Regions from separate parts of the Pseudomonas asgharzadehiana genome, predicted to be linked through region 3. Evidence: predicted binding sites of a transcription regulator. Region 3 holds the regulator's gene; each other region holds the start of a gene.
What was found. Region 3 encodes FliA, which starts transcription of late flagellar genes. Its sites were predicted from a motif close to CTAAAGTTTNNNNNNNNNNNGCCGNTAA; they were not measured.
Positions count from the first base shown of each region.

Region 1: KSS96_RS19495 (methyl-accepting chemotaxis protein) is a predicted target of FliA. The motif match lies at 2,994-3,021, and genes of this name have one in related genera.
Region 2: KSS96_RS27860 (methyl-accepting chemotaxis protein) is a predicted target of FliA. The motif match lies at 8,141-8,168, and genes of this name have one in related genera.

Region 1 is NZ_CP077079.1:4,304,581-4,315,021, forward strand. Features, by position in the region: gene KSS96_RS19485 (hypothetical protein) at 219-1,163, shown strand; gene KSS96_RS19490 (tetratricopeptide repeat protein) at 1,619-2,623, opposite strand; gene KSS96_RS19495 (methyl-accepting chemotaxis protein) at 3,061-4,680, shown strand; partial or broken gene KSS96_RS19500 (chloride channel protein) at 4,702-4,866, opposite strand; gene KSS96_RS19505 (YeeE/YedE family protein) at 4,947-5,378, shown strand; gene KSS96_RS19510 (DUF6691 family protein) at 5,381-5,800, shown strand; gene KSS96_RS19515 (hypothetical protein) at 5,824-6,000, opposite strand; gene KSS96_RS19520 (S8/S53 family peptidase) at 6,131-7,894, shown strand; gene gbdR (choline metabolism transcriptional regulator GbdR) at 7,955-9,040, opposite strand; gene gabP (GABA permease) at 9,064-10,441, opposite strand, start outside.
Region 2 is NZ_CP077079.1:6,094,389-6,104,829, forward strand. Features, by position in the region: gene xerC (tyrosine recombinase XerC) at 1-20, shown strand, start outside; gene KSS96_RS27825 (HAD family hydrolase) at 17-712, shown strand; gene sutA (dormancy-specific transcriptional regulator SutA) at 907-1,242, opposite strand; gene KSS96_RS27835 (secondary thiamine-phosphate synthase enzyme YjbQ) at 1,345-1,770, opposite strand; gene KSS96_RS27840 (ammonium transporter) at 1,981-3,318, opposite strand; gene glnK (P-II family nitrogen regulator) at 3,353-3,691, opposite strand; gene KSS96_RS27850 (accessory factor UbiK family protein) at 4,114-4,374, shown strand; gene KSS96_RS27855 (YifB family Mg chelatase-like AAA ATPase) at 4,527-6,023, shown strand; gene KSS96_RS27860 (methyl-accepting chemotaxis protein) at 6,065-8,041, opposite strand; gene KSS96_RS27865 (LysR substrate-binding domain-containing protein) at 8,220-9,140, opposite strand; gene KSS96_RS27870 (NorM family multidrug efflux MATE transporter) at 9,293-10,441, shown strand, end outside.
Region 3 is NZ_CP077079.1:4,522,957-4,533,397, forward strand. Features, by position in the region: gene KSS96_RS20390 (protein-glutamate methylesterase/protein-glutamine glutaminase) at 1-641, opposite strand, end outside; gene KSS96_RS20395 (chemotaxis protein CheA) at 690-2,921, opposite strand; gene KSS96_RS20400 (protein phosphatase CheZ) at 2,933-3,721, opposite strand; gene KSS96_RS20405 (chemotaxis response regulator CheY) at 3,740-4,114, opposite strand; gene fliA (RNA polymerase sigma factor FliA) at 4,284-5,024, opposite strand; gene fleN (flagellar synthesis regulator FleN) at 5,021-5,854, opposite strand; gene flhF (flagellar biosynthesis GTPase FlhF) at 5,959-7,275, opposite strand; gene flhA (flagellar biosynthesis protein FlhA) at 7,288-9,402, opposite strand; gene KSS96_RS20430 (cold-shock protein) at 9,675-9,884, opposite strand; gene flhB (flagellar biosynthesis protein FlhB) at 10,283-10,441, opposite strand, start outside.

The DNA of each region.
Region 1 (10,441 bases), 220 kb from region 3:
CTGTTTGTTTCACCGGGGACGATGACAGGGTGTCGGCGAGCGCGGAAACCACCCCCTGGGGATTGGCACCGAGGGTGACCGCATGGACGGAGGCTGTCATCTGGATCGGATGCGCTTAGAAAGCAGGCCCTGCATACGGTATTCTGCGCGACATCAACCTCGACCCCAGCCTACCGGCCCCTGAAGCGGTATTGAGCCCGGCGCCCATGGATCTCGACATGCTAATCGGCCACCGCTTCGAACATCTCGCCAACGGCGATCTGCATATCCATTCACGCAACCTCGTGCAAAGCGCATTTATGCTGCTGACCGGCGCAATCACCTTCATCCTGCCGGTGGCCTGCGTCGGGTTCTGGCTTACCGAATGGCAAGCGCAGCTGGCTGATCTGAATCCGTTGTCGACCCTCCTGTTAATACTCTCGCTGCTGCTGATGCCTGCCTTGGGCCTGTCCCTGATGGTGTACATGGGCTCGCGCGAGTCGTTGTTGTTGTCACGCGTCGGCGGCGAAGGCAAGCGCCGCACGCAGAACTTTTTCGGGCGCCGAGAGCGTGTGAAGTCGGTATTCAACATCGATAACCCGCGCGCCCTGGAACTGCGTCGTCGCGAGCAGGCCGAGCCCATCCACACCCAGTTGTGGCTGGTAATGCGTGATGGCGGCGAGCACCGGTTGACCACCGACAACATTCCGGTGGTGCCGGGCAGCAAACGCACCGACCTGTGGCTGCGCACACTGGCCGACTACCTCGACGTGGCCATGCCTGGCGAGGTCGTCCTTGAATCGGCGGTCGCTAAACCGGCACCCTATCGGCCGGCGCCAACGCCGGCGAAGATCGCCAGGCAGCGCAAAACCAAAGGCCCCGTGCCGGCGGCTGAGTCGACCGAACAACTCGGCATCCCCGCGCGCGCCCTGCTCGCGCTGATAGGCACTTTCCTCGCAGTGCTGGAGCTGAATCAGATCGTCGCATTAGTGCCGGCGGTGATCAGCGGGCGACTGCGAATCAGCGGTTTTAGATCGGGATACACGACGTTCTACTGGGCCGAGCAGCCGGTCGCGTTTTCATTCAATGTATTTTTGGGTGTGGCCGAGGTTCTGGTGATCGGGTTTATCGCCTGGCAATGCCTGCGCACGGCGATTCTGGGGCGGATGAAAGCCAATCCTTGAACGTAGGATGTTGGCGCATCCGCAAGCTCAAAACCCCTTCCCCATAAACCAGATCCCTACACCTGGCCGCACCGCGTACGTACCGCAGGCGTCCGGCTTCGTTACGCCCAGGGGTATGAGATCGCCAAGATCCAGAACACCACCGCTAACCCCCAGCAGATGGGCCCCGCCGTGGAAAAATCCTGGATGCTGCCCGTCGACATCCCCCCAGCGACCCATCGCTGCCTAGTCCAAAAAAACCCGGCCATCGAAAAACTCGCACGCAACCGGAAGTTCTCTGCGACGCGCCCAAGACCTACAACGTAACCGTGGCCAAGGTGAAGGGCGAACAGGCGCTGAAACTGATCGACCCACGTTTCTCGATTATGCGCGGCATCAGCTTCAGCCAAGGGTTCTGACGCAAGCGTCGGCATGGGAGAGACGCATGAAAAAAATGCCCCTCCGATGCGCACACACTAGCCTTGCAGTGTTCGCAGTTTTTCTTCGAAGTAGCGGATTTGCGCCAAGTCATCGGGGTCGACCTGCCTGAGTATCTGAAGAGCCTTTGTATAGGCGGCGCGTGCCTTGGCGGTGTCGCCTTGAGCCTCGTAGACTCGCGCAAGGTTGAAGTGGCGCAAAATTATTTTGGGGTGATGCTCGCCAAACGTTGCCTGGTCACTGTTCAGCGCCATCGTCAGGAAGGCTTCCGCTTTATCGTACTGGCCCAGGCCGCGATAGGCGTCGCCGAGGTTGTTCCAGCGGATGGCGACCGTCGGATGGCGCGGACCATGCAGGGCCATGTCGATATCCAGCGCCTGTTGAAAAAGCGGCAGCGCCGCCTCGTACTTGCCCTGGAGGTTATAGGCATTGCCCAAGTTGTTCAGCGAGACGGCTACCGAAGCGTCGTTGTCGCCGAGCAGTCGCTTTCTCAACGCGATATTTTTGCGCAGGTTTTCGAAGGCCTCTTCATATCGGCCCAGTTTGCTCTGCGCGGTACCGATGTTGTTGTAGCTGTCGGCAATTATCAGGTCATCCGTGCCAAGTACCGCGAGGCGCATTTTCAAGGATGTTTCATAGTAGCCAAGGGCAATCTCGAAATTGCGTAGTCGCTCGTGAAGATAGCCGAGGTTGTTCCAGTAGGTCGCCTGTTGCGCGGTCGAGGCTTGGCCGTTCTGTTTAGCCGCCTCCAGTGCCTGGGTAACCAGGACGATGGCGGTACGGTCATCGCCCAGCACAGAGACTGCCAGCGCCTTGATATTCAACGCCTCGGAGTTGGCAGGGTCGGCTTCAAGCACGCGATCCGCTTCCTCAATCGTCGCCTGATACTGCCCTGCCGCGAAAAGGCTAACTGCTTTGTCGCTCACGGCCCCCAGGGCGGCCTCAGCGCCAAACATCAGAAAGAGCAATGAGAACGGCAATAGCGCTTTCAGCCAACGAATGCGCAGGGAGGTTCTTGGGTTTGAAATGCAGATCTGACTCATGGTTTTTTTCGATCCAACACACTCATTAAATTGAAGTAACGAAGCGGGCTTTGACGCGGAACGGGGGTGGGTTCGTTTACCCGCCCCCTTCCCAGACGCCTGCTATTAAAAGACATCCATCGCTCTACAAAGCCCCGCCTTCTCAACAGCCTCATTTCCAGGTTCCCCCCCTGCATTCAAACGCTGCAACGCGACCAGACACCGGCCACTGTCCAACAGGATCAATTCATAGTCCTGATGCGCCGTTGGGGTGAAACGAAAGGTTTGTTGGCAGCTATAGGAATAGCCGGCGCAAACGTGGCCTTCACTCCACGAGTGGTCACCGTAACAGCTGGCGCGTTGACGTGGCACGAATATCCAAAGCAGCCCGATTAAGTTTCCCAACGTCAGGTCGATACCCTGACTAACCCGCTCCCCCTCGCAGCCAGGAAGCTCACATGAACCTTAGAAACCTTAACGTAGCTCCACGAGCTTCCTTGTTTTTCGCGTCAATCATCGTATTGGTCTTTGTACTCGGCGCAGTCGCCGCAGTGCAGATGGGCAAACTGCGGGATGCAGAAAAAGATATTGAAACCAACTGGCTGCCAAGTATCAGGCAAACAGCATTAATGAACTCCGGCGTGATGCGGCTGAGGCTTGAAACTCAGCGCGCGCTCGCTGACCCTACAACCCTTCAGTCGACCGTTGCCTCCTTTGCAGGCTACCGGAAGGTCTTGGCGGATGCGGTAGCCCAGTATGAACCACTGATCGCGAGCAACGACGAGCGCACCCTGTATCTAGTGGTTAAAGCGTCCGCCGATGCATATGCCAAACAGCTGGACATTCTCGAACCTTTGATGGCGCGCGCTGACATACCTGCAGCGGTAAGCCAGGTGAGTACAGGCATCCGCCCGTTGACGAATCGGTTGGAGGGCGAGATCAAAGCCCTGACTGACTACAACAACAATGGCGCGACAGCCGCTGGGCAATACGCAACCGCCACTTACGCCGAAGGCATCTGGGTAATCAGTGGCCTTATTGCCGGTGTCGTAGTCCTGACTATCGCGCTGGCGACCCTTCTGACCAAGAGCATCACCACTCCGATAGGTACAGCCCTGTCCGTGGCCGAACGCATTGCCGGCAGTGATCTGTCCAAAGAAGTGCAGGTCAGCGGGAAGGATGAAGCCGCACGCCTGTTAAAAGCGCTGGCCCAGATGCAGGAAAACCTGCGCAAAACCATCATGCAGATCAGTGATTCATCCACGCAGCTGGCCTCGGCCGCAGAAGAAATGACGGCGGTCACGGAGGAATCCAGTCGAGGCCTTGTTTCACAAAATGATGAGGTCAACCAGGCGGCCACCGCCGTAACCGAAATGAGCGCGGCGGTTGACGAGGTGGCCCGCAATGCAGAGTCGGCCTCCGAAGAGTCGCGTCGCACCCAGGAATTCACTGAGACCGGCCTGGAGCGCGTCTCTCAAACACTGAAGTCCATTCAAAAACTGAGCGGCAACGTTGAAACCACGAGCGACAAGATTCAGGTGCTGTCAGAGCGCGCTCAAAGCATTAACAAAGTCGTCGAAGTGATCAGGGCCATCGCCGAGCAGACCAACCTGCTGGCGCTGAACGCAGCCATTGAAGCCGCAAGGGCCGGTGAGCAAGGGCGCGGCTTTGCCGTGGTGGCGGACGAGGTCAGGGCGCTGGCGCACCGAACGCAGTCTTCCACGCAAGAGATCGAACAGATGATCTCCGCCATGCAGAGCGACTCAGCCGAAGCGGTGGAAGCCATGAGCAAAAGCAAAGAGCTGGCGACCCAATCCCTCGACGTCGCCCAGGAAGCCAGCACTTCACTGGACCAGATCGCCAAGGCCATTACGCAGATCAACGAGCGCAACACCTTGATAGCCACTGCGTCTGAAGAACAAGCTCATGTAGCGCGTGAAGTCGACCGTAATCTGGTCAGCATTCGAGAGCTGGCCGTGCAGAGTTCCGCGGGCGCCAGTCAAACCGCCAGCGCGTGCGGAGAAATGTCAAAGTTGGCGGTCGACCTTAACAGGATGGTGAGTCGCTTCGTCGTTTGAAACATCAGGCCCCACGCGTTCCGCCAGGGGTGTATTGAAGGCGGCGGCAATACCCGCTGCGCCACCGGCCGGGATCAGGTCTTCAGGGCGGACGATGCGTGCGTTAGGCAGATAGCGGTGAAAGAAATGCAGGCAGCACCGCAAAATCATAGCGGTGCTTGCGCCCCAGGGCTTGAGCCGCCCCATCTACCACCGGCATTTCACGCAATACGGGCAGAAACTGTGCTATCGATGCACTCCCCCAATCCCCGAAGGCTGTCCCGACCATGAGCCTCTCCGCCGATTTCACCCCATGGACCTCCCTGCTCGGCGGTGCCTTGATAGGTTTGTCCGCCGGCCTGTTCATGCTGCTCAACGGGCGCATTGCCGGTATCAGCGGTCTGCTCGGCAGCCTGCTGTCCAGGCGTAGCGATGGTCGGGGGGAGGCGCTGGTGTTCGTCGCGGGGTTGATCGCCTCGCCCCTGATCTGGTTACTCGGCGCGCCGTTGCCGCAGCCCTCGTTCCAGGTCGGTGGCGTGGCGCTGGTACTGGCGGGGGTGTTGGTGGGGATCGGTACGCGCTATGGCGCCGGCTGCACCAGCGGGCACGGGGTCTGCGGGCTTTCACGGTTGTCGGTGCGCTCGCTGGTGGCGGTGGGTTGTTTCATGGGCAGCGGCTTTGCCGGCGTCTACGTGCTACGTCATGTAGTGGGGGCTTGAGCATGCGCAAAATCACGGCTTTGATGGCGGGCTTGATCTTCGGGCTGGGGCTGTACCTCAGCGGGATGACAAACCCGGCCAAGGTGCTGGGTTTTCTCGACCTCGCTGGCGACTGGGACCCTTCGTTGGCCTTGGTCATGCTCGGGGCGCTGATGGTGAGCAGCGTGTTTTTCTTCTTCGCCAGGCGGCGTGACACCGCATTGCTCGGCGCGCCGATGCAGATGCCGACACGGCGCAACATCGACCGCCGGCTGGTGCTGGGCAGCATCGTGTTCGGTATCGGCTGGGCGATTGCCGGGCTCTGTCCCGGACCGGCCGTGGCCTTACTGCTGACGGGGCGATGGCAGGCGGTGCTGTTCAGCGTGGCCATGCTGGCGGGCATGCTGGTGTTCGCGGGCCTCGAATCACGCAAGCAGCGCTGAACATTGCGGCTGGCGTCAGCCCCTCAATCCGCGGCCTGTTGGAAGGCATAGCCGCTCACCGCCAGCAACACACCGGAGATGGCGTAAGTAAAGCTGATCATCACGCGGCGGCCGATCACGTCAAACAAGCGCCCCAGCAAGACTACCGCTGCGGTGTCGCGTTGGAGCACGTGTTGCTGGGTCATGGCCACGTCCGTCATGTGCAAGTCCCTCCCCCGTTATGAGTAAGCGCCTGAAACGGGAGTTCAAATTCAATGGCGTCGGTTATGCGCTGAACGAAGCAAGCCCCGGCGTAGTCGGAACAGCAGGCCACCGGCAAGGAACCCGCTCATGCCCTTACGCTTCGCCACCCTGGCAACCCTTTTCAGCCTGGCTGCCACGGCCAGCGCTGCCCAACCACCGCTGCGCCTGGAAAACCTGCAACGCTGCGGCGACGTGTTGGAAAACCGCCAGCAGGACTGGTGCCTGACCGTTCGCGGCCTGAACGATGCCCCGCCACAGCTGAAACTGGCGGGCAAGGCCCTGCCGGCGGATGCGGTACAACGCGACGGCAACCACGTGCGCCTGCGCCTGGACAGCGCCCGCTATCAGAGCGGCCCGCTGTGGTTGGAAGACGGCCCGCGCGTCAGCAATGCCGCCTGGCTGAGCGTGCGCAACAGCCAGGTGGTAGCGGCCGGCCCCAGCGAAGTGGCGAAGAACATGGACGGCCTGACCACCTATGTGAACCTGGTCAGCGTGCTGATCGAAGAAGACCAGAACGGCCGCCAGGAAGCCGAGCGCCTGGCGCGCAAATATGGAGCGACGGTGGTCGGCAGCATCGCGCCGTTGAATGTCTTCCAGTTGCGCCTGCCGGCCACGGACCTGATGCAACGGGATGCGCTGGTGCTGCGCCTGGGCAGCGAGACCGGCGTGGATGCCGTGGTGATCGAAGAGTCCGCCGCCGAAGAAACCGAGCACGCCGCCACGCGCCGTGAAGCGCCGAAAAAACCGCCCGCCGACTCCGATGAATGGGCCGCCAACCGCTTTCTCGACGCGGTGGCCTACTATCAGCGGCGCATCCCGGGGCAGCACTCGCCGATCCTGCCAAAACCGGTGCGCGTAGGCGTGATCGAGCGCGGCGTGGACTTCGACACGGCGGATTTCGCCGACTACCTGGGTGCCTGCGCGCCCAGTCGAACCTGCGTGTACGCACGCGACACCGACGGTGCAAACGGCCACGGCACCACCGTCGCCGGCATCCTTGCGGCGCGTTGGCACAACGGCGGCAACAGCGGTTTTTTGCGTGGCCTGGACAAGGCCAGCGGTGGTTTCGACGTGATCGTCGAGCGTAATTCCGATGCCGGCATCACGGCCAACATCGCGGCATCGGTCAACCTCGTGGAAGACGGCGTACGCGTGCTCAACTGGAGTTGGGGCATCCATCGCGTCGGCACCCGGGACGTCAACGGCCAGGACGTCGACTCACTGGTGCGCTCGGGCATTGCCATGAGCGGCTACGAAGAATTGCTGGAAGAATTTTTCCTATGGCTGCGCAAGGAACATCCCGACGTGATCGTGGTGAATTCCGCCGGTAACGGCTCGGCGTTCTCCGGCACGGATGACTACCGCCTGCCCTCCTCGTTTATCACCGAGCAACTGTTGGTGGTGGGCGGCCACCAGCGCGGCGAGCAGGCCGGCCTCGCCGTGGATGACCCGGCCTATGCGGTCACGCGCAGTTCCTCGAACGTCGACATGCGCGTCGATATCACCGCCGCCGCCTGCGCCCATGCATCCACGGCCGACGTCGGCGAGGAAGGCGCCGTGCATTGCGGCACCTCCTATGCCACCCCGATGGTCGCGGGCCTGCTGGCGGCCATGCTGTCGATCAACCCGCAACTGCAACCCGAGCAATTGCGCACACTCTTGCGCCGCAGCTCGATGGCGATTGGCGACAACCATGACTTTGAACGCAGCGACGCCCAGGACCTTACCGCGCCGATCCTGCCGTCGGAGCGTAGCTATCAGCTCAATGACAAGGACGTGGGGCGTTCCGCGCGGCTGGACATGCAAAAGGCACTAGACCTGGCCGTACAGAGCAGGACGCGGGTGCGTTGAACCTGAGGGCGACGGTTCTGCGTTATCAGTGGGGCTGAAAACCAGCCCCCCTGCCGAGCGTCAGCGCCGTTGAATCTGCACACTCGCAAAGGTCGGCTCATCGCGCGCCTGTTCCAGCGTGTTCTTCGGCTTTGCCGACGAGCGCGGATGCACCACCGGCCGGCTCGCCTGCGGGGGTTGCAGGCGCATGTCGCAGCGTTCGTCGCTGGGCGCTACGCCGAAGAAATCCCGATAGCACTTGGAAAAATGCGGCGTGGACACGAAGCCGCAGATCACCGCCAGTTCCACAATCGAAATAGGCGTTTGCATCAGTAACTGACGCGCACGCGTGAGGCGCAGCTTGAGGTAATAACGTGACGGCGTGCAGTACAGGTAACGCTGGAACATGCGCTCCAGTTGGCGCCGGGATACCTGCACATAAGCCGCCAGGTCATCAAGATCGAGGGGTTCTTCCAGGTTGGCTTCCATCAAGGCCACCACTTCCTGCAGTTTGGGCTGTTGCGTGCCAAGCAGGTGCTTAAGTGGCACGCGCTGGTGGTCGCGTTCGTTGCGGATGCGCTCGTACACGAACATCTGCGATATCGCCGCCGACAGCTCATGCCCGTGATCGCGGCCAATCAGGTGCAGCATCATGTCCAGCGGCGCGGTGCCGCCGGAGCTGGTGAAGCGGTTGCCGTCGAGGGTGAACACACTGGAGCTGACAGTGACCCGCGCAAAGGCTTCCTGCATCGACGCCATCAGCTCCCAATGCACGCTGCATTGGAAGCCATCGAGCAAGCCTGCCATGGCCAGTGCCCAGCTGCCGGTACACACCGCGCCGAGGCGCTTGCAATGCACGCGGGCCTGGTTGCGCAGCCAGGCGATGTGCTCAGGCTTCACCGCCGTGCGAATACCCACGCCACCGCACACGATCACAGCGTCGAAGCTGTGCGGGTCCTGCGTCGAGGCATCCGGCGTGACCGGCACGCCATCGCTCGCCCACACCGGCTGGCCGTTGAAGCTGAGGGTTTGCCAGCGGTAGAGCTCTTCGCCGGCCAGTTGGTTGGCCATGCGCAGCGGCTCGACCGCCGAGGCCAGTGAAATCAGGGTGAACTGGTCCAGCAGCAAAAAGCCGATGTTCTGGCAAGCAGGCGCGTGAGGCGTCATGACCGGTACCCCCCAACGGCTGATCAGGATTGCCCCAGCGAAACCGGTTCGGCCGTCGGGCCGTGCGGACGCGCCGTGAGCAGGCCGATCAAGGAGATGACCAGCGCCAGGCCAATGGTCGACGACACTTCGGTACGGTGCTCCGGCGTGACCATCATCACCCCCAGCGCCAGGCAGATGAACACGATCACCAGGTAGGTCAGCCAGGGAAACAGCCACATGCGAAAGGTCAACTCGACGTTCTGTCGACGCAGCAACCGGCGCATGCGCAGTTGGGAGATGGCAATCACCAAATACACCAGCAGCGCGATGGCGCCGGAACTGGCCAGCAGAAACTGGAACAACCCGGCCGGCATGAAGTAACTGAGCAATGTCACGCCCGCGCCGATGATGGTGCTGGCAACCACCGCGGCCCTGGGCACGCCTGCCGTCGAGGTGCGTTTGAGCGCTTGCGGTGCGTCGCCACGTTTGCCCAGGGAAAACAACATGCGCGAAGAGATGTAGATCGAGGAGTTCATGCAGCTGGCCACGGCGATCAACACCACGAGGTCAACCATGAATTTGGCATGGGGGATGTTCATCAACTCCAGCGCGCGTTGATAAGAACCTACCGACGCCAGCAGCGGGTCATTCCACGGCACCACCGAAATGACGATGGAAATCGACAACAGGTAAAAAATGCCGATGCGCCAGATCACCGAACGGGTGGCCTTGGCAATGTTCTGCGCCGGGTTACTCGACTCGGCCGCCGCGATAGTCACGGCTTCGGTGCCGATGAAACTGAACATAATGGTGATAAACGCGCCCACCACCGCCGACAGGCCGTTGGGTGCGAAACCGCCGTGTTCCTGCATCAACCGGCTGAGGCCGCTGGCCTCGCGGTCGGGAACCCAGCCCATCAACACGCTGAAACCCAGGCCGATGAACCCCATGATCGCGAGCACCTTGGCCATCGCGAACCAGAACTCGAACTCACCGTACTTGGCCACGCTGAACAGGTTGGTGATGACCAGCAGGATGATCGACAGCAAGGCGAACAGCCACGCGTCCACCTGCGGGAACCACTGGTTGAGCACATGCCCGGCCGCCAGCGCCTCGATCGGGATGACCAGCACCCAGAACCACCAATACAGCCAACCGATGGTGAACCCCGCCCAAGGGCCGATGGCCTGGTCGGCGTAGGTGGAAAACGAGCCCGTGTCCGGCCGCGCCACGGCCATTTCACCGAGCATGCGCATCACCAGCACCACCAGCAGCCCCGAGGCCAGATAGGCCAGCAACACCGCCGGCCCGGCGGCCGCAATGGCATGCCCGGAACCGACAAACAACCCGGCACCGATGATGCCGGCGATGGACAGCATGGTCACGTGGCGCGGCTTGAAGCCTTGCGCCAACTGGCCG
Region 2 (10,441 bases), 1.6 Mb from region 3:
TCAAGGGCGGCGACTCATGAGTATCAAGCTGATCACCTTCGACCTGGACGACACGCTCTGGGACAACGTACCGGTCATCATCAGCGCCGAAGCGTCGATGCGCGAATGGCTGGCGATTAACGCCACCAAGGTGGGCGACCTGCCGCTGGAACATTTCGCCAGCCTGCGCCAGCAGGTGCTGCAGCGTCACCCCGAGCTGAAACACCGCATCAGCCTCCTGCGCCACCGCGTACTGATCCACGCGTTTGAAGAGGCGGGTTATCCACAGCCTGAGGCCAGGGAAATGGCGGATGTGTGCTTTGAGGCGTTCATTGATGCGCGCCATCAACTCACCGTATTCCCTGAAGCCGAGCCCATGTTGAAAGCCCTGCGCCAGCACTTTTTGCTGGGGGTGATCACCAACGGCAATGCGGATGTGCAGCGCGTGGGCCTGGCGGACTATTTTCACTTCGCGCTACGTGCCGAAGATATCGGCATCGCCAAGCCGGATGCGCGCTTGTTTGAAGAGGCGTTGCAGCGCGGTGGCGTGGACGCCGGTGCGGCAGTGCATGTAGGCGATCACCCTGGGGATGACATCGCCGGGGCACAGCTGGCCGGGTTGCGGGCGGTGTGGTTTAACCCGACGGGCAAAGTGTGGGAAGCATCAAAGCGCCCGGATGCAGAAATTCGTAGCCTGACGGAGTTGCCTGCGTTGCTGCAGAGTTGGCAGTAACACTGTCGATCAAAATGTGGGAGGGGGCTTGCTCCCGATAGGAGAGTGACAGTCGATGGAGGAGTCGACTGACCTGCCGCTATCGGGAGCAAGCCCCCTCCCACAGTTAGAACACCACAAGGCCCGGATAAATCATCAGCCATGAAAAAGCCCGCAGCGACGGCGGGCGTTTTCTGACAAGCAGGTGGCAGAGCTTAGATAGGTCGGCTGCCGTACTTGTTATCCGGCTTCTTGGGCGGGTCGGCAACCACATTGGGCTCGACTTCGACCACTTTGCCGCCTTTGGCAAGAAACTCTTCCATCGCGCGGGCCAGGGCATCGCGCTCTTTGTTCTTGGCCTCAACGCTCGGCAGTTCATCTACCGAAACAGCAGCCTTGGCTTTGCCTTTGGCCTTGGGCGCGGCGTCGTCGCCACCACTTTCATCGGCGTCCTCAGCAACGTCGTCAACTGCTGCCGCATCAAGACCGTCTTCAGCCTCGTCGTCCTCACCTACTTCAAGGTCGTCGTTTTCCAGATCATCGTCGCTCATGTTCTACCTCATGACTTGCGAAAAGCAGATTAGTTATAGCCCAGCTTCATCCTCTGTCGAGGCTGCCGGAAAAAAATCAACGTCCACCGGATAACCAGTGGCCTATGCCTCATCACCGTGCAAGGTGGCGAGGACTTTACGAGCACCGCCATGATCACGGTGCTCGCCCAGATAAACACCTTGCCAGGTCCCCATCGCCAAGCGGCCGGCCTTCACCGGCAAACTCAGCTGGCAGCCCAGGAGACTGGCCTTGAAATGCGCCGGCAGATCATCCGGACCTTCGTCGTTGTGCTCGAAACCTGCCCGGCCTTGCGGCACCAGCGAGTTGAAAAAACGCTCAAAGTCACGGCGAACCGCCGGGTCGGCATTCTCGTTGACACTCAACGAGGCCGAAGTGTGCTGCAACCACAGGTGCAACAGGCCCACACGACACGCCTTCAACTCAGGCAGGCCGGCAAGCAACTCATCGGTTACCAGGTGAAAGCCCCGAGGCTTGGCCCGCAGGGTTATCAGGGTCTGTTGCCACATACAGTTCTCCGCCCATCGGCGCGCATTCTAGCGCGCTCTGGGAAAAAACAAAGTGCCGAATACGCCTACATGCCTGTAAGACATTCGCACGCTAAAAAGTGCCGTGTGCGTCCTATCACAAACTCGACGTAAAACCGGCACAGCTTGTTATGACTGACAAACGCCAGACAAAAAAATGCCCGGCAAGCCGGGCATCTTTTTTTCGCGTACTTACAAGTTGTAGCCGCGTTCGTTGTGTTGCGCCAGGTCGAGGCCAACAGCCTCCTCCTCTTCGCTGACACGCAGGCCCATGACCATGTCCAGCACCTTCAGGATGATGTAGGTGACGATGGCCGTGTAGATCACGGTGAAACCGACGCCTTTGCACTGGATCCAGACTTGAGCCGCGATATCAGTCACGGTGCCGAAACCGCCCAGAGAAGGGGCTGCGAATACACCGGTAAGGATCGCGCCGAGAATACCGCCAATGCCGTGTACGCCGAAGGCATCCAGGGAATCGTCGTAGCCCAGCTTGCGCTTGAGAGTAGTGGCACAGAAGAAGCACACCACACCCGCCGCCAGGCCGATGATCAGTGCGCCCATCGGGCCCACGGTGCCGGCGGCCGGCGTGATCGCGACCAGGCCAGCCACCACACCCGAGGCGATGCCCAGTGCGCTTGGCTTACCGTGAGTGATCCACTCGGCGAACATCCAGCCCAGCGCCGCAGCGGCAGTTGCAATCTGAGTCACCAGCATCGCCATGCCCGCAGTGCCGTTGGCCGCCACAGCCGAGCCGGCGTTGAAGCCGAACCAGCCGATCCACAGCATGGCCGCACCGATCAGGGTGTAACCGAGGTTGTGCGGGGCCATCGGTGTGGTCGGGAAGCCCTTGCGCTTGCCGAGTACCAGGCAAGCTACCAGGCCGGCCACACCGGCGTTGATGTGCACCACGGTGCCGCCGGCGAAGTCCAGCACGCCCCAGTCCCACATCAGGCCACCGTTGCCGCTCCAGACCATGTGCGCGATCGGCGCATAGACCAGCGTGAACCAGATGCCCATGAAAATCAGCATTGCGGAAAACTTCATACGCTCAGCGAACGCACCGACGATCAGCGCCGGGGTGATGATGGCGAAGGTCATCTGGAAAGTGATGAACACCGCTTCCGGGAACAGCGCCGCAGGCCCGGTGATGCTGGCCGGAGTGACACCCGCCAGGAACGCCTTGCCCATGCCGCCGAAGAAGGAATTGAAGTTGACTACGCCCTGCTCCATACCGGTGGTATCGAACGCGATGCTGTAACCGTAGATGACCCACAGGATGCTGATCAGGCCAGTGATGGCGAAGCACTGCATCATCACCGACAGAATATTCTTGGAGCGGACCATGCCGCCGTAAAACAGCGCCAGGCCCGGGATGGTCATGAACAGCACCAGTGCGGTGGCGGTCAGCATCCAGGCGGTGTCGCCGGAGTTGAGGACTGGAGCAGCCACTTCGTCTGCCGCCATGGCCAGGCTTGGCATTACGATGGACAACAGGGCTCCGAGCCCTGCGAATTTACGCAGAGTCATATTGTTTTCTCCTGGGGCGTTGGGGTTTGGCGGCTTAGATTGCGTCGGTATCGGTTTCGCCGGTACGGATGCGAATCGCCTGTTCCAGATTGACCACGAAGATCTTGCCGTCACCGATCTTGCCGGTGTTGGCGGCCTTGGTTATCGCCTCGATAACCCGGTCAAGATCCTTGTCGTCAATAGCGACATCGATCTTCACCTTCGGCAGGAAATCGACTACGTATTCCGCGCCGCGATACAGCTCGGTGTGACCCTTCTGCCGACCGAAGCCCTTGACCTCAGTAACGGTAATGCCCTGCACGCCGATCTCGGACAGTGACTCGCGTACATCGTCCAACTTGAACGGCTTGATGATGGCAGTGACTAGCTTCATGAAAACTCTCTCCCGAATTGGTGGACTTGCCCCAGGAAAACAAACCCGTCTCAAGTCTAAGCGCAGTGCCTGGCTTTGTAACGCATCGTCGCAAGGGCAGTTGCCATTGCGACGCCAGCTAACCACTGGTGACGAAACCTGTACCCCTGATCCGTCGGCGCACTGCATTCGTCACAGCGACTGCATCAGTGCATGGGTCATGATCGTCTAAGCAGAAACCTTGCCAGCTCCGTAAAAACCACTGAAATCAGTCCATTGCCCACTTAAGCCCACCCGCAGGGCTGTCTGGCGGCCGCAATGCGCACGAAAACAGTGCGCCGCCGTCCGGCGCGATGCGCGAAAAGCGTGCGCCGCAGGCCGTGAAAAAGACTATAGACGCTGCGTGATACACTGCCCGCCAACAGTTTTCCGGAATATTTCCCATGCTCGCGCCCAAAGACCTCCTCGACGCCCTGAGCGGCCATGCCTCTCGCCTGTTCAGCGGCGAAACCCCGCTGCCCCGCAATGAAATCGAAAGCCAGTTCAAGGCCTTGCTGCAAAGTGGCTTCAGCAAGCTCGACCTGGTAAGCCGAGAAGAGTTTGATAGCCAAATGGTGGTGCTGGCCCGCACGCGTGCGCGGCTGGAGAGCCTGGAAGCGAAAGTCGCGGAGTTGGAAGCGCGGTTAACACCACCCGCTGAATAAACGCAGCCCGTGTGGAAGGGGGCTGGCTCCCTCCACACGCGCGTCACCTTTTTCTCTGGATACGTTCTGTAAAACCTCCGCGCTTCGCTCTTCCCCACCTCGTCTACCCTTGAAAAACCGCAGGAAGCGGCCCCCCATTTCAAGGAACGAGCATGTCCCTCGCCATTGTCCACAGCCGCGCCCAGGTCGGCGTCGAAGCCCCCGCCGTCACCGTAGAAGTGCACATGGCCAATGGCTTGCCTTCCCTGACCCTGGTGGGCCTGCCCGAAACCGCCGTCAAGGAAAGCAAGGACCGCGTGCGCAGCGCCATCCTCAACAGTGCCCTGCAATATCCCTCGCGCCGCATCACCCTCAACCTCGCGCCCGCCGACCTGCCCAAGGACGGCGGGCGCTTTGATTTGGCCATCGCCTTGGGGATTCTGGCGGCCAGCGTGCAGGTACCGGCGTTGATGCTCGATGAGGTCGAATGCCTGGGCGAATTGGCGCTGTCCGGTGAAGTGCGCGCGGTCAAAGGTGTGTTGCCAGCCGCATTGGCGGCGCGCAAGGCCGGGCGCACCGTGATAGTGCCGCGGGCGAATGCCGAGGAGGCCTGCCTGGCTTGCGGGTTGAAGGTGATAGCGGTGGATCACCTCCTGCAGGTGGTAGCGCACTTGAATGGGCAGGTGCCGATTGAGCCCTACAAATCCGATGGCTTGCTGTACCTGAACAAGCCCTACCCAGACTTGAGCGAAGTGCAGGGCCAGCTCGCCGCCAAGCGTGCATTGCTGATCGCAGCGGCGGGTGCGCATAACCTGCTGTTCAGCGGGCCACCGGGCACCGGCAAGACCTTGCTCGCCAGCCGCCTGCCCGGTTTGCTACCGCCACTGAGCGAACAGGAGGCTCTGGAAGTGGCGGCGATCCAATCGGTGGTCAGCCTCGCGCCGCTGAGCCACTGGCCACACCGGCCGTTTCGCCAGCCGCACCATTCCGCTTCAGGCCCGGCGCTGGTGGGTGGCGGCTCGAAACCGCAGCCAGGGGAAATTACCCTGGCGCATCACGGGGTGTTGTTCCTGGATGAATTGCCAGAGTTCGATCGCAAAGTACTGGAGGTGCTGCGCGAGCCACTGGAGTCGGGACATATCGTGATTTCCCGCGCTCGCGACCGAGTGAGTTTCCCGGCGCGCTTCCAACTGGTGGCGGCCATGAACCCCTGCCCTTGCGGCTATATGGGCGAACCCAGTGGGCGCTGTCGCTGCACGCCGGAGCAAATCCAGCGGTATCGAAACAAGCTCTCCGGGCCGCTGTTGGATCGAATCGACCTGCACCTTACCGTGGCACGTGAAACAACCGCGTTGAATCCAACCCGGCAGGCCGGTGACACGACGGCTACAGCCTCGGCCCACGTGGCCGAAGCCAGGGACCGTCAGCAACGGCGCCAGGGCTGCGCCAATGCCTTCCTTGATCTACCGAGCCTGCGCGAGCACTGCCAATTACTGAAAGCCGATGAAAGCTGGCTGGAGGGTGCCTGCGAGCGGCTGACGTTGTCGCTGCGCGCAGCACATCGGCTACTCAAGGTGGCACGCACTCTGGCGGACTTGGATCAGGTGCAGGCGATCACCCGCGATCATCTCAAGGAGGCCTTGCAATACCGACCCCCAGCAATCACTTGAGTCTGGCGTAGGCCCCCTCGCACATTTTGCACAGCGTAATCTCAGCGGAACCGATCCACTTCATGGCGCAGGCCCGCCGCCAACGTTTCCAACTCCTTAGCGGTAATCGCCAAATTCGACACCACTTCACGCTGCTCGCTATTGGCCAGCGCGATGCTCTGCAAGTTGCTGCTGAGCAAGGTCGCGGTGCTGCTTTGCTCCTGGGTCGCGGTGGTAATCGCTGCGAACTGCTGACCGGCCGAGCGGCTTTGCTCGTCGATACGTGCCAGGGCCGAGGCCACGTCGGCGTTGCGCGACAGGCCTTCCTGCATCAGCGCATTGCCGTGCTCCATGGTGCTGATGGCATTGCCGGTTTCCTTCTGGATGCTCTGGATCATCCCGGAAATTTCATCCGTGGCTTCGCGGGTACGCGACGCCAGGTTGCGCACCTCGTCGGCTACCACGGCAAAACCGCGACCCTGTTCACCGGCCCGTGCGGCTTCGATGGCGGCGTTGAGCGCCAGCAGGTTGGTCTGCTCGGCGATGGAGGTGATCACGCCGACGATTCCGCCGATCTCCTGGGAGCGTTGGCCCAAGGTGTTGATCACGGACGCGGTGCTGTTCAGGGCGGTGGCGATGTGTTCCAGGGACGACGACGCCTCTTGCATCGAGTTGCGACCGATACGGGTTTGTTGCGCGTTTTCCTGGGCCAGGCGCTCGGTGGCGCCCATATTGTCGGCGATATTCAGCGACGTGGCGCTGAACTCCTCAACCGCGCCGGCCATGCTGGTGATCTCGCCGGACTGCTGTTCCATGCCGTCATAAGCACCGCCAGACAAACCGGACAGCGCCTGGGCACGGCTATTGACCTCTTCGGCCGCCTTGCGGATATGGGAAACCATGGTCGACAGCGCTTCACCCATTTGGTTGAAACTGCGCGCCAGTTGGCCAATTTCGTCATGGCTGGACACGTTCAGGCGTGCACTCAAATCACCCGCGCCCAAGGCTTCGGCCTGGCGCACCAGGTCGCTCAGCGGCTGCAGCTTGCTGCGCAGCAGCCACACCGTGGCACCCACCGCCAGCAGCATCGCCAGCACGCTGCCGATCACCAGGCGAATCCCGACCGCCCAGGTAACCGCGCGGATTTCAGCTTTCGGCATGCTCGCAACCACGGCCCAAGGGCCACCGTCGAAGGGTACCGAAACACTGTAGAAATCTTCGTTCTTGTCGCTCCAGAAGCGGCCTTTGCCAGGGGTCTTGGCCAGATCCAACATCACCGGCACCGCCTGATCCAACGCCTGTACACCCGCCGGCGGTACCAGCCAGCGCTTCTGCTCGTCGAGCAACGCCAGGGAGCCGGTCTGGCCGATGCGGAAGCGCTTGAGGTTTTCGAACTGCGCGGCCTGAGCGTCGGTGTAGTCAAACCCGATGAACAGCACGGCAATCACTTTGCCGCCGGCGTCGCGTACAGGGCTGTACTGGGTCATATAGGACCGATCGAACAACACTGCTCGCCCGATATAGGCCTGGCCACCGAGAACACGTTGGTAAGCCGGGCCTTGGCGATCAAGCACGGTGCCGATCGCGCGGCTGCCGTCCTGCTTGGTCAGGGACGTGCTGACGCGGATAAAGTCGTCGCCGCTGCGCACGAACACCGTGGCCACGCCGCCGGACATTTGCTTGAACTCGTCTACTTCGGTGAAGTTGTTGTTGAGCACTTCGCTGCCCAGCAACAGGCTCGGCGTCTGCACCCCGGCCACGGTGACCGGGTGATCGGCCTGCACCGACAGCCCGGCGCTGAAGCGCTTCTCAAACAACCCCGTCAGGCGCTGGGTGCTTTCGCGCAACGTACTGTGGAAGGTATTGAGCTGGTCGGCGAGCAAACGCGCTTCGCTGGCCAGGTGCTCCTCGCGGGTATCGAGGTTGGCGGCATCGAGGGACCGCAGGGCGAAAACGGTACTGCCGCTGATGACGACAGCCAGAATCAAGGCTAATGCGAGGCCTAACTGGGAGGCGATCCGGGCGCGAGGTTGAGACATGACTGCTCCTGGCCGAGGCCAGGATCATCCTGATCTCATAGCGCTGCTCGGCAAATTATCTGGTGGGAAACGTTGGAGGACGATGGTGCCAACACACCTACTTCGGCGGCGCTCGGCAATACTTGAGCGAGTCGCAGGGGTATCACGCAAACGGTTGCGCGCCAGGCCTGCAACCCCCTCAATCGAGGCGCTCGACCGCCGGCAGGACCATGGCTTGCACTTCGCCCTGAAGGAAATCCGCCAGGCGCCGCAAGCGTTCACCACCGGGACGGGTTCTCGGCCACACCAGGTAGTAATTTTCCCCACTGGCCACCGCGGTCGGCCACGGCAGGCTCAAACGCCCCTGGGCCACGTCTTCGGCCACCATCAGCAGGTCGCCCATGGACACGCCGTAACCACGGGCGGCGGCGATCATGCCCAGCTCAAGCGTATCGAACACCTGCCCGCCCTTGAGCGAAACCTGGGACGACAACCCCATGCGCTCCAGCCAACTGCGCCAGTCGCGACGGTCTGGCGTGGGGTGCAGCAACTCGGCGCCGGCCAGGCGGTTTATATCCCAAGGCCCGTCGCTCAACAAGTTCGGCGCGCCAACCGGAATCAACAGCTCGGGGAACAGATAGCAGGCCTCCCAATCCGCTGGAAAATGCCCGTTGCTCAAGAGCACCGCGCAATCGAAAGGCTCCTGGTTGAAATCCACCTCATCCACGCTCATCCAGGCGCTGGTCAGTTGCACCTCATTGCCCGGCTGCAACGCCCGGAAGCGACTGAGCCGCGCCAACAACCAACGCATGGTCAGGGTCGACGGCGCCTTCATGCGCAAAATGTCGTCTTCGGCGTTCAGGGTGTGGCAGGCCCGTTCCAGTGCGGCAAACCCTTCGCGCACGCCGGGCAACAGCAGGCGCGCGGCTTCGGTGAGCTGCAAATTGCGGCCGCTGCGCTGAAACAGGCGGCAGGCGAAATGTTCTTCCAGGGTGCGGATATGCCGGCTCACCGCACTCTGGGTGATCGACAGCTCTTCAGCGGCGCGAGTAAAGGAATGGTGCCGGGAGGCCGCTTCAAATGCGCGCAAGGCATACAGAGGAGGAAGACGACGAGACATGTTGAAAGCTCCGACAGCGCAATGCCCGAACCCTACCAGAATCAATCAGGCATGAGTTTTAATCATGCGAACGATCGCTTTTATCCCTTTGTGCATTGGGCGCAGAGCGCCGAAAATCAACCCTCTCCCAACCCTCTGATTTGTTGAGCGTGATGATCATGCAGCATCCGGCACGTACCGAACTCTGGGCCATTCTGCGGCTGTCAGGGCCGCTGATTGCCTCGCAGTTGGCGCACATGTTGATGGTGCTGACAGACACCTTGATGATGGCGCGCCTGAGCCCGGAAGCCCTGGCTGGCGGCGGCCTGGGCGCGGCGAGTTATTCGTTCGTGTCGATCTTCTGCATCGGCGTGATTGCCGCCGTGGGGACGCTGGTCGCTATCCGTCACGGCGCCGGCGATATCGAAGGCGCCACCCGCCTGACCCAGGCCGGGCTCTGGCTTGCCTGGCTGATGGCCCTGGCGGCGGCCTTGCTGCTATGGAACCTCAAACCGGTGCTGCTGATGTTCGGCCAGACCGAAACCAACGTGCAGTCGGCGGGACAGTTCCTCACGGTGCTGCCGTTCGCCTTGCCCGGCTACCTGAGCTTCATGGCTTTGCGCGGCTTCACCAGTGCCATCGGCAAGGCCACCCCGGTGATGGTGATCAGCCTCGGCGGCACGGTGCTCAACTACCTGCTCAATCACGCGCTGATCGAAGGCATGTTCGGCCTGCCGAAACTCGGCTTGATGGGCATCGGCCTGGTCACCGCCATCGTCGCCAATGGCATGGCGCTGGCGCTGATGTGGTACATCCGCAGCAACCGCGCCTACGCTGCCTACCCGCTGAGCAACGGCCTGCTGCGCCTCAACACCCACTATCTGCGCGAATTGTGGCGCCTGGGCCTGCCGATTGGCGGCACCTACGCGGTGGAGGTCGGGTTGTTCGCCTTTGCCGCGCTGTGCATGGGTACCATGGGCAGTACGCAGTTGGCGGCGCATCAGATCGCCCTGCAAATTGTCTCGGTGGCGTTCATGGTTCCGGCCGGCATGTCCTACGCGGTGACCATGCGCATCGGCCAGCACTATGGGGCCGGGCAATTGCTGCAAGCGCGCATGGCGGGGCGAGTGGGGATCAGTTTTGGCGCGGCGGTGATGTTGGGATTTGCCGCCGTGCTGTGGCTGTTTTCCGACCCTTTGATCGGGCTCTTCCTCGACCATGACGACCCGGCGTTCCACGACGTGATCGTGCTGGCAGTCAGCCTGTTGGCCGTCGCGGCCTGGTTCGAGCTGTTCGATGGCGTGCAGACCATCGCCATGGGC
Region 3 (10,441 bases):
AAGGCGACCGGGCCACCCGTGGAGGTGCCGATGGCGACCAGCTTGTAGGCTTTGCGCTTGGGTGCCGGCGAATGCGCCGTTGCAGTGGCCGGGGCCGACGTGCGTACCGGTGGCGGTGCAGGCCGTGCAAGCGGCGCCGGCGCCGGGCGACCGAACGAGGCACGGCTGGAGGCAGCCGGCGGAGCCACCGCTGCCGGGGCAGGCGTCGGTGTCGGTGTCGGCGCGCTGAACAGGCTGCGGCGGTTACTGCGCGAGATGCTGTGGACTTTCTCGCACAGCATCTGCTTGACCTTCTCGGGGTTGCGCGAGATGTCTTCGAAATTCTTCGGCAAAAAGTCCACCGCACCGGCATCCAGCGCATCGAGGGTCACTCGGGCGCCTTCATGGGTCAGCGAGGAGAACATCAATACCGGGGTGGGGCAGCGTTGCATGATGTGCCGGACTGCCGTGATGCCATCCATCATCGGCATCTCGTAGTCCATGGTGATCACGTCCGGCTTCAGCGCAATGGCTTGATCAATCGCCTCTTTGCCGTTGGTGGCCGTGCCGACCACCTGGATGCTTGGATCGGCGGAAAGAATTTCCGAGACGCGGCGGCGGAAGAAACCCGAATCGTCCACCACCAGGACCTTGACTGCCATAAACACTCCGTTAGGTGGGGCGGGCGAGACCGCCCTGCCCCACCAGAATCAAATACGCCGAGCGGCGTAACGCTTGAGCATGCTCGGAACATCGAGAATCAGCGCGATCCGACCGTCACCGGTGATGGTCGCACCCGACATGCCCGGGGTTCCCTGCAGCATTTTGCCCAAAGGCTTGATGACCACTTCTTCCTGGCCCACCAGTTGATCGACGACAAAGCCGATACGCTGGGTACCCACGGAGAGAATCACCACATGACCTTCGTGCTGCTCTTCATGGGCGGCCGATGCAACCAGCCAGCGCTTGAGGTAGAACAGGGGCAGCGCCTTGTCGCGCACGATCACCACTTCCTGGCCGTCCACCACGTTGGTGCGCGACAGGTCGAGGTGGAAGATCTCGTTGACGTTGACCAGCGGGAAGGCGAACGCCTGGTTGCCCAGCATCACCATCAGGGTCGGCATGATCGCCAGGGTCAACGGCACCTTGATCACGATCTTCGAGCCCTGGCCCTTGGTCGAGTAGATATTGATCGAGCCATTGAGCTGGCTGATCTTGGTCTTCACCACGTCCATGCCGACGCCACGGCCCGACACATCGGAAATCTCGGTCTTGGTCGAGAAGCCAGGGGCGAAGATAAGGTTGTAGCACTCGGTGTCGGTCAGGCGGTCGGCGGCGTCCTTGTCCATCACGCCACGCTTGACCGCGATATTGCGCAGGATGGTCGGGTCCATGCCCTTGCCGTCATCGGTGATCGACAGCAGGATGTGGTCGCCTTCCTGCTCCGCCGCCAGGATGACTTTGCCGCCACGAGACTTGCCCGAGGCTTCGCGTTCTTCCGGGGTTTCGACGCCGTGGTCGACCGCGTTGCGCACCAAGTGAACCAGCGGGTCGGCCAGGGCCTCGACAAGGTTTTTGTCGAGGTCGGTTTCTTCACCCACCAGTTCCAGGTTGATCTCTTTCTTCAGTTGGCGCGCCAAGTCACGCACCAGGCGCGGGAAGCGGCCGAAGACTTTCTTGATCGGCTGCATCCGCGTTTTCATCACGGCGGTTTGCAGGTCGGCGGTCACCACGTCGAGGTTCGACACGGCCTTTTGCATGGCTTCATCGCCACTGCTCAGGCCCAGGCGCACCAGGCGGTTACGTACCAGCACCAGCTCGCCGACCATGTTCATGATGTCGTCCAGCCGCGCGGTGTCCACGCGCACGGTGGTTTCGGCTTCACTGGCGGGTTTGTCCGCAGGCGGCGCCGCGGCGGCGGCACGCGCTGGGGCCGCAGCCGGCGCCGCCGCTGGGGCAGGTGCCGGTTTGGCGGCTGGAGCGGCTGGAGCGGCAGCTTTGGCGGGTGCAGCCGCTTTGGCGGCAACCGGTGCTGCCGTAGCGGCGGCAGGTGCAACCTCGCTGAACTTGCCCTTGCCGTGCAAATCGTCAAGCAGGGCTTCGAATTCGTTATCCGTGATCAGGCCATCAGCGGCAGGCTGCGCAGGGGCGGCAGGCGCAGCGGCGGTGGCGGCGACTGCCGGCAAGGCGTCGGCCGCAAAGGTGCCTTTGCCGTGCAGTTGGTCGAGCAACGCTTCGAATTCGTCGTCGGTGATGTCGGTGCTGACCGGCCCGCCCGCTGCGGCAGGTGCAGGAGCGGCAGCGGCAGGCGCCACCGCATCAGCGGCGAACTGGCCTTTGCCATGCAACTGGTCGAGCAGCGATTCGAATTCTGCGTCGGTAATGTCTTCGCTGGTCGGCGCCGCTGCCGGTGCTTCGGCGGCCGGGGCTTCGGCTTCGGCCTTGACGGCACTGAGGGAGTTGAGCAGTTGTTCGAACTCAGTGTCCGTGACATCCGCTTCAGGCTCCGCCACAGGCTCCGGCGCCGCTTCAACCACCGGCGCGCAAGTGTCCGCAGGCTCTGCATAGCGCGCCAGGGCCGCCAACAGTTCCGGCGTGGCCGCCGTGATCGGGGCACGTTCACGCACTTGGCTGAACATGCCGTTGACCGCATCCAGTGCTTCGAGAATCACGTCCATCAACTCCGAATCAACGTGACGCTCACCCTTGCGCAGGATGTCGAACACGTTCTCGGCGATGTGGCAGCACTCCACCAGCTCATGGAGCTGGAGGAAGCCGGCGCCCCCTTTTACAGTGTGAAAACCGCGAAAAATTGCATTGAGCAGGTTCGCATCATCCGGGCGGCTTTCCAGCTCGACCAGTTGCTCGGACAGTTGCTCTAAAATTTCGCCGGCCTCTACAAGGAAATCCTGAAGGATCTCTTCATCGGCGCCGAAGCTCATGTGGGTGCTCCTTAGAAGCCTAAACTGGATAACAGGTCATCTACGTCATCCTGACCTGACACAACGTCTTCACGTTTATCGGCATGAATCTGCGGACCTTCACCCTTGGCGAGATGTTTTTGTGGATCTTTTTCCGAGAGGATCGCTTCGCGGTCATGTTCAATGCCGGCAAAACGGTCAACCTGGCCTGCCATAAGCACCAATTTGAGCAAGTTGCTTTCCACTTCGGTGACCAACTGGGTCACACGCTTGATCACCTGACCGGTGAGGTCCTGGTAATCCTGGGCCAGCAAAATATCGTTGAGGTTGCTGGAAACCGTGCGGTTTTCCTGCTCGCTGCGCGACAAGAAGCCTTCAACCCGACGTGCCAGCTCACGAAACTCCTCAGCCCCGACTTCCCGGCGCATGAAGCGGCCCCAATCGGCGCTCAGGGCCTGGGCTTCAGTGGCCATGCCGTTGACCAGGGGCGTGGCGTTCTCCACCAGGTCCATGGTGCGGTTGGCCGCCGCCTCAGTCAGCCTGACCACATAGGACAGGCGTTCGGTGGCATCGGTGATCTGTGAGATTTCTTCGGCCTGGGGCATGTGCGGGTCAATCTGGAAATTGACAATCGCACTGTGCAGCTCGCGTGTGAGCTTGCCCACTTCCTGATACAGGCCGCGGTCACGGGTCTGGTTGAGCTCATGGATCAACTGCACCGCGTCGCCGAACTGGCCTTTTTCAAGGCTGTCGACCAACTGGTGAGCATGTTTTTTCAGGGTCGACTCAAAGTCTCCCTGTGACGTTTCGTTATGCTCCATAGCTCCCCCGCGATGGCATCAGCCGTGGATGCGTTCGAAGATTTTTTCGATCTTCTCTTTCAAGGCCAGTGCAGTGAATGGCTTGACCACGTAACCGTTAACACCCGCCTGGGCAGCTTCGATGATCTGCTCACGCTTGGCTTCGGCGGTGACCATCAGCACGGGAAGGCTGCGCAGCTTTTCGTCGGCCCGCACATGACGCAGCAAGTCGATACCGGTCATGCCCGGCATGTTCCAGTCGGTTACCAGAAAGTCGATGCTCCCGCTGTTGAGGATCGGAATCGCCGTAAGGCCATCATCCGCCTCGACCGTGTTTGTGAACCCAAGGTCACGCAACAGGTTTTTTATGATCCGCCGCATCGTTGAGAAGTCATCAACGATGAGGATTTTCATGTTCTTGTCCAATTCGACCTCCAAGCAGTCTTAAACGCGCCCAGCACCTGGACGCGTCATTTCAATCAACAGGCATTACACAAAAAGGACTGCCGGGGGCACCACGGGCCGAACCCGCGAAGATCCATCACCTTCGCGGTATCGCTTTGCAGTGTCCCCACACTGCCTGTCAGCGCGCTCGCCACTCTCCCAAACGCCCCCGCAAGCGAGCGGCGCACTGGCTGTGTAACTGGCTGACTCGCGATTCGCTGACCCCCAGGACCTCACCGATTTCCTTGAGGTTCAGCTCTTCGTCGTAGTACAGCGCCAATACCAGTCGCTCACGCTCAGGCAAATTGGCAATCGCGTCCGCCAACGCACCCTGAAAGCGTTCATCTTCCAGGTCTCGCGCCGGCTCCATATGAGTACTCGCGCCGTCCTCGTGCAGCCCTTCGTGTTCACCGTCCTGCAACAGGTCGTCGAAACTGAACAGGCGGCTGCCCAAGGTGTCGTTCAAAATCCCGTAATAATCGTCGAGACTCAATTGGAGTTCGGCCGCAACTTCGTGATCTTTAGCGTCGCGACCGGTTTTTGCTTCAATTGCGCGAATTGCGTCACTGACCATGCGCGTATTGCGGTGTACCGAACGAGGCGCCCAATCACCCTTGCGCACTTCATCGAGCATGGCGCCCCGGATACGGATACCCGCATACGTCTCGAAACTCGCGCCTTTGGTGGCATCGTATTTGGTTGACACTTCGAGCAGGCCAATCATGCCGGCCTGGATCAGGTCTTCTACCTGGACGCTGGCGGGCAGGCGTGCCAGCAGGTGATAGGCGATGCGCTTGACCAGCGGCGCATAACGCTCGATCAACTCGCCCTGACTGTCACGGGCGGACTTCTTGTAGGCGTTATAGCCGTTCGCTGTCATAGCACGGGTCCTGCGCTCGTCTGATGTACCAATCGCTCGACGAAAAACTCCAGATGCCCCCGTGGGTTGGCGGGCAACGGCCAAGTATCGACCTTTTGGGCAATAGCCTTGAACGCCAATGCGCATTTGGAACGAGGGAACGCTTCGTAGACCGCACGCTGCTTTTGCACAGCCTTGCGCACACACTCGTCGTAGGGAACTGCACCGACGTATTGTAAGGCGACATCGAGGAAGCGATCCGTGACCTTGGTCAACTTGGCGAACAGGTTGCGCCCTTCCTGCGGGCTCTGGGCCATGTTGGCCAGTACGCGGAAGCGGTTCATGCCGTAGTCACGGTTAAGTAATTTGATCAGGGCGTAGGCGTCGGTGATCGAGGTGGGTTCATCGCAGACCACCAGCAACACTTCCTGCGCCGCGCGCACGAAGCTGACCACGGATTCGCCGATCCCGGCGGCGGTGTCGATCACCAGCACGTCGAGGTTGTCGCCGATATCGCTGAATGCCTGGATAAGGCCGGCATGCTGCGCCGGGCTCAGGTGCACCATGCTCTGGGTGCCGGAGGCGGCCGGCACGATGCGGATCCCGCCAGGGCCTTGAAGCAGCACATCGCGCAGCTCACAGCGCCCCTCGATCACATCGGCAAGCGTGTGTTTGGGCGTCAACCCCAGCAGAACGTCGACGTTCGCCAGTCCCAGGTCAGCATCCAGCAGCATGACGCGACGGCCAAGTTCTGCCAGGGCCAGGGACAAATTCACTGACACGTTAGTTTTTCCGACGCCACCTTTGCCGCCGGTCACCGCGATCACCTGTACGGGATGCATGCTGCCCATTTTATTTCTTTACCTTGTCTTGCTTAGACGCAGGCTACATGGCTTGGCCGCGTGAATCGCTTGCAGACCATCGATGTAGATACTTTTCACGGTGTTCATCTGACTCAACCGACCCGTTTTGCCGGGTTGTGATAGAGATCGGCGAACATGTCGGCCATCGCTTCCTCGCTAGGCTCGTCTTGCATTTGTACGCTGACGGCGCGGCTGACCAACTGATGACGGCGCGGCAGATGCAGATCATCCGGGATCCGCGGCCCATCGGTCAGGTAAGCCACCGGCAGTTCGTGGCTGATAGCCAGGCTCAGCACTTCACCCAGGCTGGCGGTTTCATCCAGTTTAGTCAGGATGCAACCGGCCAGCCCGCAGCGTTTGTAGCTGTGATACGCAGCGGTAAGAACCTGTTTCTGGCTGGTGGTTGCAAGCACCAGGTAATTTTTTGACTTGATGCCACGCCCGGCCAGGCTTTCGAGCTGCATACGCAACGCCGGGTCGCTGGCTTGCAGGCCGGCGGTGTCGATCAGCACCACGCGCTTGCGCAGCAGCGGGTCGAGGGCATTGGCCAGGGATTGACCGGGGTCGACATGGGTAACCGGCACATTGAGGATGCGGCCCAGGGTCTTGAGCTGTTCCTGGGCGCCGATACGGTAGCTGTCCATGCTCACCAGCGCGATATTCTGGGCGCCGTACTTAAGCACATAACGGGCGGCAAGCTTGGCCAGCGTGGTGGTCTTGCCCATGCCGGCCGGGCCGACCATGGCGATCACTCCGCCCTCTTCCAAGGGTTCGATCTGTGGCGTGGTGATCATCCGCGCCAAGTGGGCCAGCAACATGCGCCAGGCCTGGCGAGGCTCTTCGATTTCGTGGGTCAGCGCCAACAGGTCGCGGGACAACGGGCCGGACAGGCCGATGCGTTGCAGGCGACGCCACAAGTTGGCCTGTTGCGGTTTGCTGCCTTGCAGTTGGGTCCAGGCCAGCGAGCCGAGCTGCACTTCGAGCAACTCGCGCAGGCCATTGAGTTCAAAGCGCATCGAGTCGAACGCGCGCTGGTCGACTGCGGCGGCCGGGGCGGGCGCGGCAGGACGCGGCGGTTCGATGAAAGTGGGCTCGACCAACGGCTCGGCAGCCGTCAGCGGCAGGCCGGCGAACAACTGGCGATTGGTGGTGGCATCGCTGTCGCCGCGCATGCTCAGTTCGGCCTGGGCCGAGACGATGCGCGAGGCAGTCTTGCGCAGCTCGTCTTCAAGCTCCATGTTCGGCACGCGCGGCGCCAGGGCCTGGGGGGTGTAATCCAGGGCAGCCGTCAGCTCGACACCGCCGGCAATACGACGGTTACCGATAATCGCGGCGTCGGCGCCCAGCTCATCACGGACCAGTTTCATGGCCTGACGCATATCGGCGGCGAAAAAACGCTTCACTTGCATAACCCACTACCCTCAGCCGTTGGGCCCTACTGTCGCGACGATAGTCACTTGCTTGTTGTCAGGAATTTCCTGATAAGCCAAAACGTGCAAATTCGGTACTGCCAGGCGCCCGAACCGCGACAACATTGCCCGGACCGGGCCTGCCACCAGCAGAATCACCGGTTGGCCCTGCATTTCCTGGCGCTGCGCGGCGTCGATCAACGAACGCTGCAGTTTTTCAGCCATGCTTGGCTCCAACAGAACGCCCTCTTCCTGGCCTTGTCCTGCCTTCTGAATACTATTGAGCAATATTTGTTCCAACCTTGGTTCCAAGGTGATCACAGGCAGCTCAGAGTCAAGCCCTACAATGCTTTGCACGATTGCACGCGACAATCCGACACGCACCGCCGCCACCAGCGCGGCGGTATCTTGACTCTTGGCGGCATTGTTGGCGATGGCCTCGGCAATGCTGCGAATGTCGCGCACCGGCACCTGTTCGGCCAGCAGCGCCTGCAGCACTTTGAGCAGTTGCGACAGCGACAGCACGCCCGGCACCAGCTCTTCGGCGAGTTTTGGCGAGGCCTTGCCCAGCAAACCCATCAATTGCTGGACTTCTTCGTGACCGATCAACTCGTGGGAGTGCTTGTACAAAATCTGGTTGAGGTGGGTGGCGACCACGGTGCTGGCGTCCACCACGGTATAGCCCAGGGACTGCGCCTGGCTGCGCTGGCTGATTTCGATCCATACCGCCTCCAGGCCAAAAGCCGGATCTTTGGCGGTAATGCCGTTGAGGCTGCCGAACACCTGGCCGGGGTTGATCGCCAGCTCGCGGTCCGGGTAAATCTCGGCTTCGGCCAGGATCACCCCCATCAGCGTCAGGCGGTAGGCACTGGGCGCCAGGTCGAGGTTGTCGCGGATGTGCACGGTGGGCATCAAAAAGCCCAGGTCCTGGGACAACTTCTTGCGCACCCCCTTGATCCGCGCGAGCAATTGGCCGCCCTGGTTGCGGTCCACCAGCGGAATCAGGCGGTAGCCGACTTCCAGGCCGATCATGTCGATGGGCGTCACGTCGTCCCAGCCCAACTCCTTGGTTTCCTGGGCACGGGCCGGGGATGGCAGCAGCTCCTGCTGGCGCGCGACCTCCTGCAGCGCCTGCACTTTGACTGCGTTTTGCTTTTTCCAAAACAGGTAGGCACCGCCGCCGGCCAATGCGGCCATGCTCAGGAACGACACATGAGGCATGCCCGGCACGATACCCATGATCGCCATAATGCCCGCCGCCACGGCCAGGGCCTTGGGCGAGGCGAACATCTGCCGGCTGATCTGCTTGCCCATGTCTTCGGAGCCCGACGCACGGGTCACCATGATTGCAGCGGCTGTTGATAACAACAGTGATGGCAATTGCGCCACTAAACCGTCACCGATGGTCAGCAAGGCGTAGACCTTGCCCGCGTCGCCGAAGGTCATACCGTGCTGGAAGATACCCACGGCAATGCCGCCGATCAGGTTGATGAACAGAATCAGCAGGCCGGCGATGGCGTCACCGCGCACGAATTTGCTGGCGCCGTCCATGGAGCCGTAGAACTCGGCTTCCTGGGCCACTTCCAGGCGGCGCGATTTGGCCTGGTTCTGGTCGATCAGGCCGGCGTTGAGGTCGGCGTCGATGGCCATCTGCTTGCCGGGCATGGCGTCGAGGGTAAACCGCGCGCTCACCTCGGAAATCCGTCCGGCGCCTTTGGTCACCACCACGAAGTTGATGATCATCAGGATCGCGAACACCACGATACCGACCACGTAGTTACCACCGATCACCACTTCACCGAAGGCCTGGATCACCTTACCGGCCGCGGCGTGGCCGTCCTGGCCATGAAGCATCACCACGCGGGTAGAGGCCACGTTCAACGCCAGGCGCAGCAGGGTCGCCACCAGCAAAATCGTCGGGAACACCGCAAAATCCAGGGGCCGCAGGGCATACACGCACACCAGCAGCACCACCACCGACAGGGCGATGTTGAAAGTGAAGAACACGTCGAGCAGGAACGGCGGCATCGGCAACATCATCATTGCCAGCATCACCAGCAACAACAACGGCACACCCAGATTGCCCCGCGAGAGGTCAGTCAGGGTCGTACGGGCCGTGCCGAGCATTTGAGAGCGATCCACCACCGGTATTCCTCGTAACGTAAAGCAAACTTTTGACGCCGGGAGGCATCCTGGTGGCGGTATTGCAAGAAGCTGTCCAACTTTGGTTTGGGGGCGTGAACAACCTCACAAGCGAGCGTTTCTAAAGCCCTAGCCCCAGTTAAATGTGGGAGGGGGCTTGCTCCCGATGGCGGTGTATCAGGCAATAGATTAATTGGCTGAACCACCGCTATCGGGAGCAAGCCCCCTCCCACATTTGGATGTGTGTGCGTCCAGCGCTACCCCGCAACGGGTCGTACGTTCATAGCCTGATGCCCTTTCTTTCCTTGCTCGCTCTCGAACTCAACCTTCTGATTTTCTTCGAGCGTCCTGAACCCTTCACCCTGGATCGCGGAAAAGTGAACAAAGAGATCAGCTCCACCCTCATCCTGAGTAATAAACCCAAAGCCCTTTTCCGCGTTGAACCACTTCACCGTACCCCTAGCCATTGTCGTTCTCCGTAATCGTGACTGAGCCGCGACTCAGATATCGGCGCTCGCATCAACACGCAACGCATAAATGCCGTCGGGCCGATGAATCATTCGAAACGTCAGTTTTTTACCTGCATAAAGCACCGTCCCAGCCCAATCGTCCCGGCGAATCATCACGCCCTCTTCCCCGGAGCGCGGCACAACCCACCCCAACCCGGTCTCGGGGTCATACGATCCGACACGCCCTCTGTACCTATTCACCGCCACGCTCCCAGCCTCTCGTCTACGACCTGTGCGCCGTGCCTGCTGTAATGAAACCCGGGCGAGCGGCGGCTGGCTACTGTCAGAGTTGACAGGTAGACACCGATTGAGAAGAGGTGGTAGCGGCAACCGTTGAAGGCCAGGTGAGATGCGAATTAAGAGTCGCGGCGCAATTCCGGCGGAATCGGCAGGTCCTTGAGCGGGTCCGGGCGTTTGCCCGTGCCGGCGCGGTATTGGCGGATTTGATAGACATACGCCAACACCTGCGCCACGGCCAGGTACAACCCGGCAGGGATTTCCTGGTCGAGGTCGGT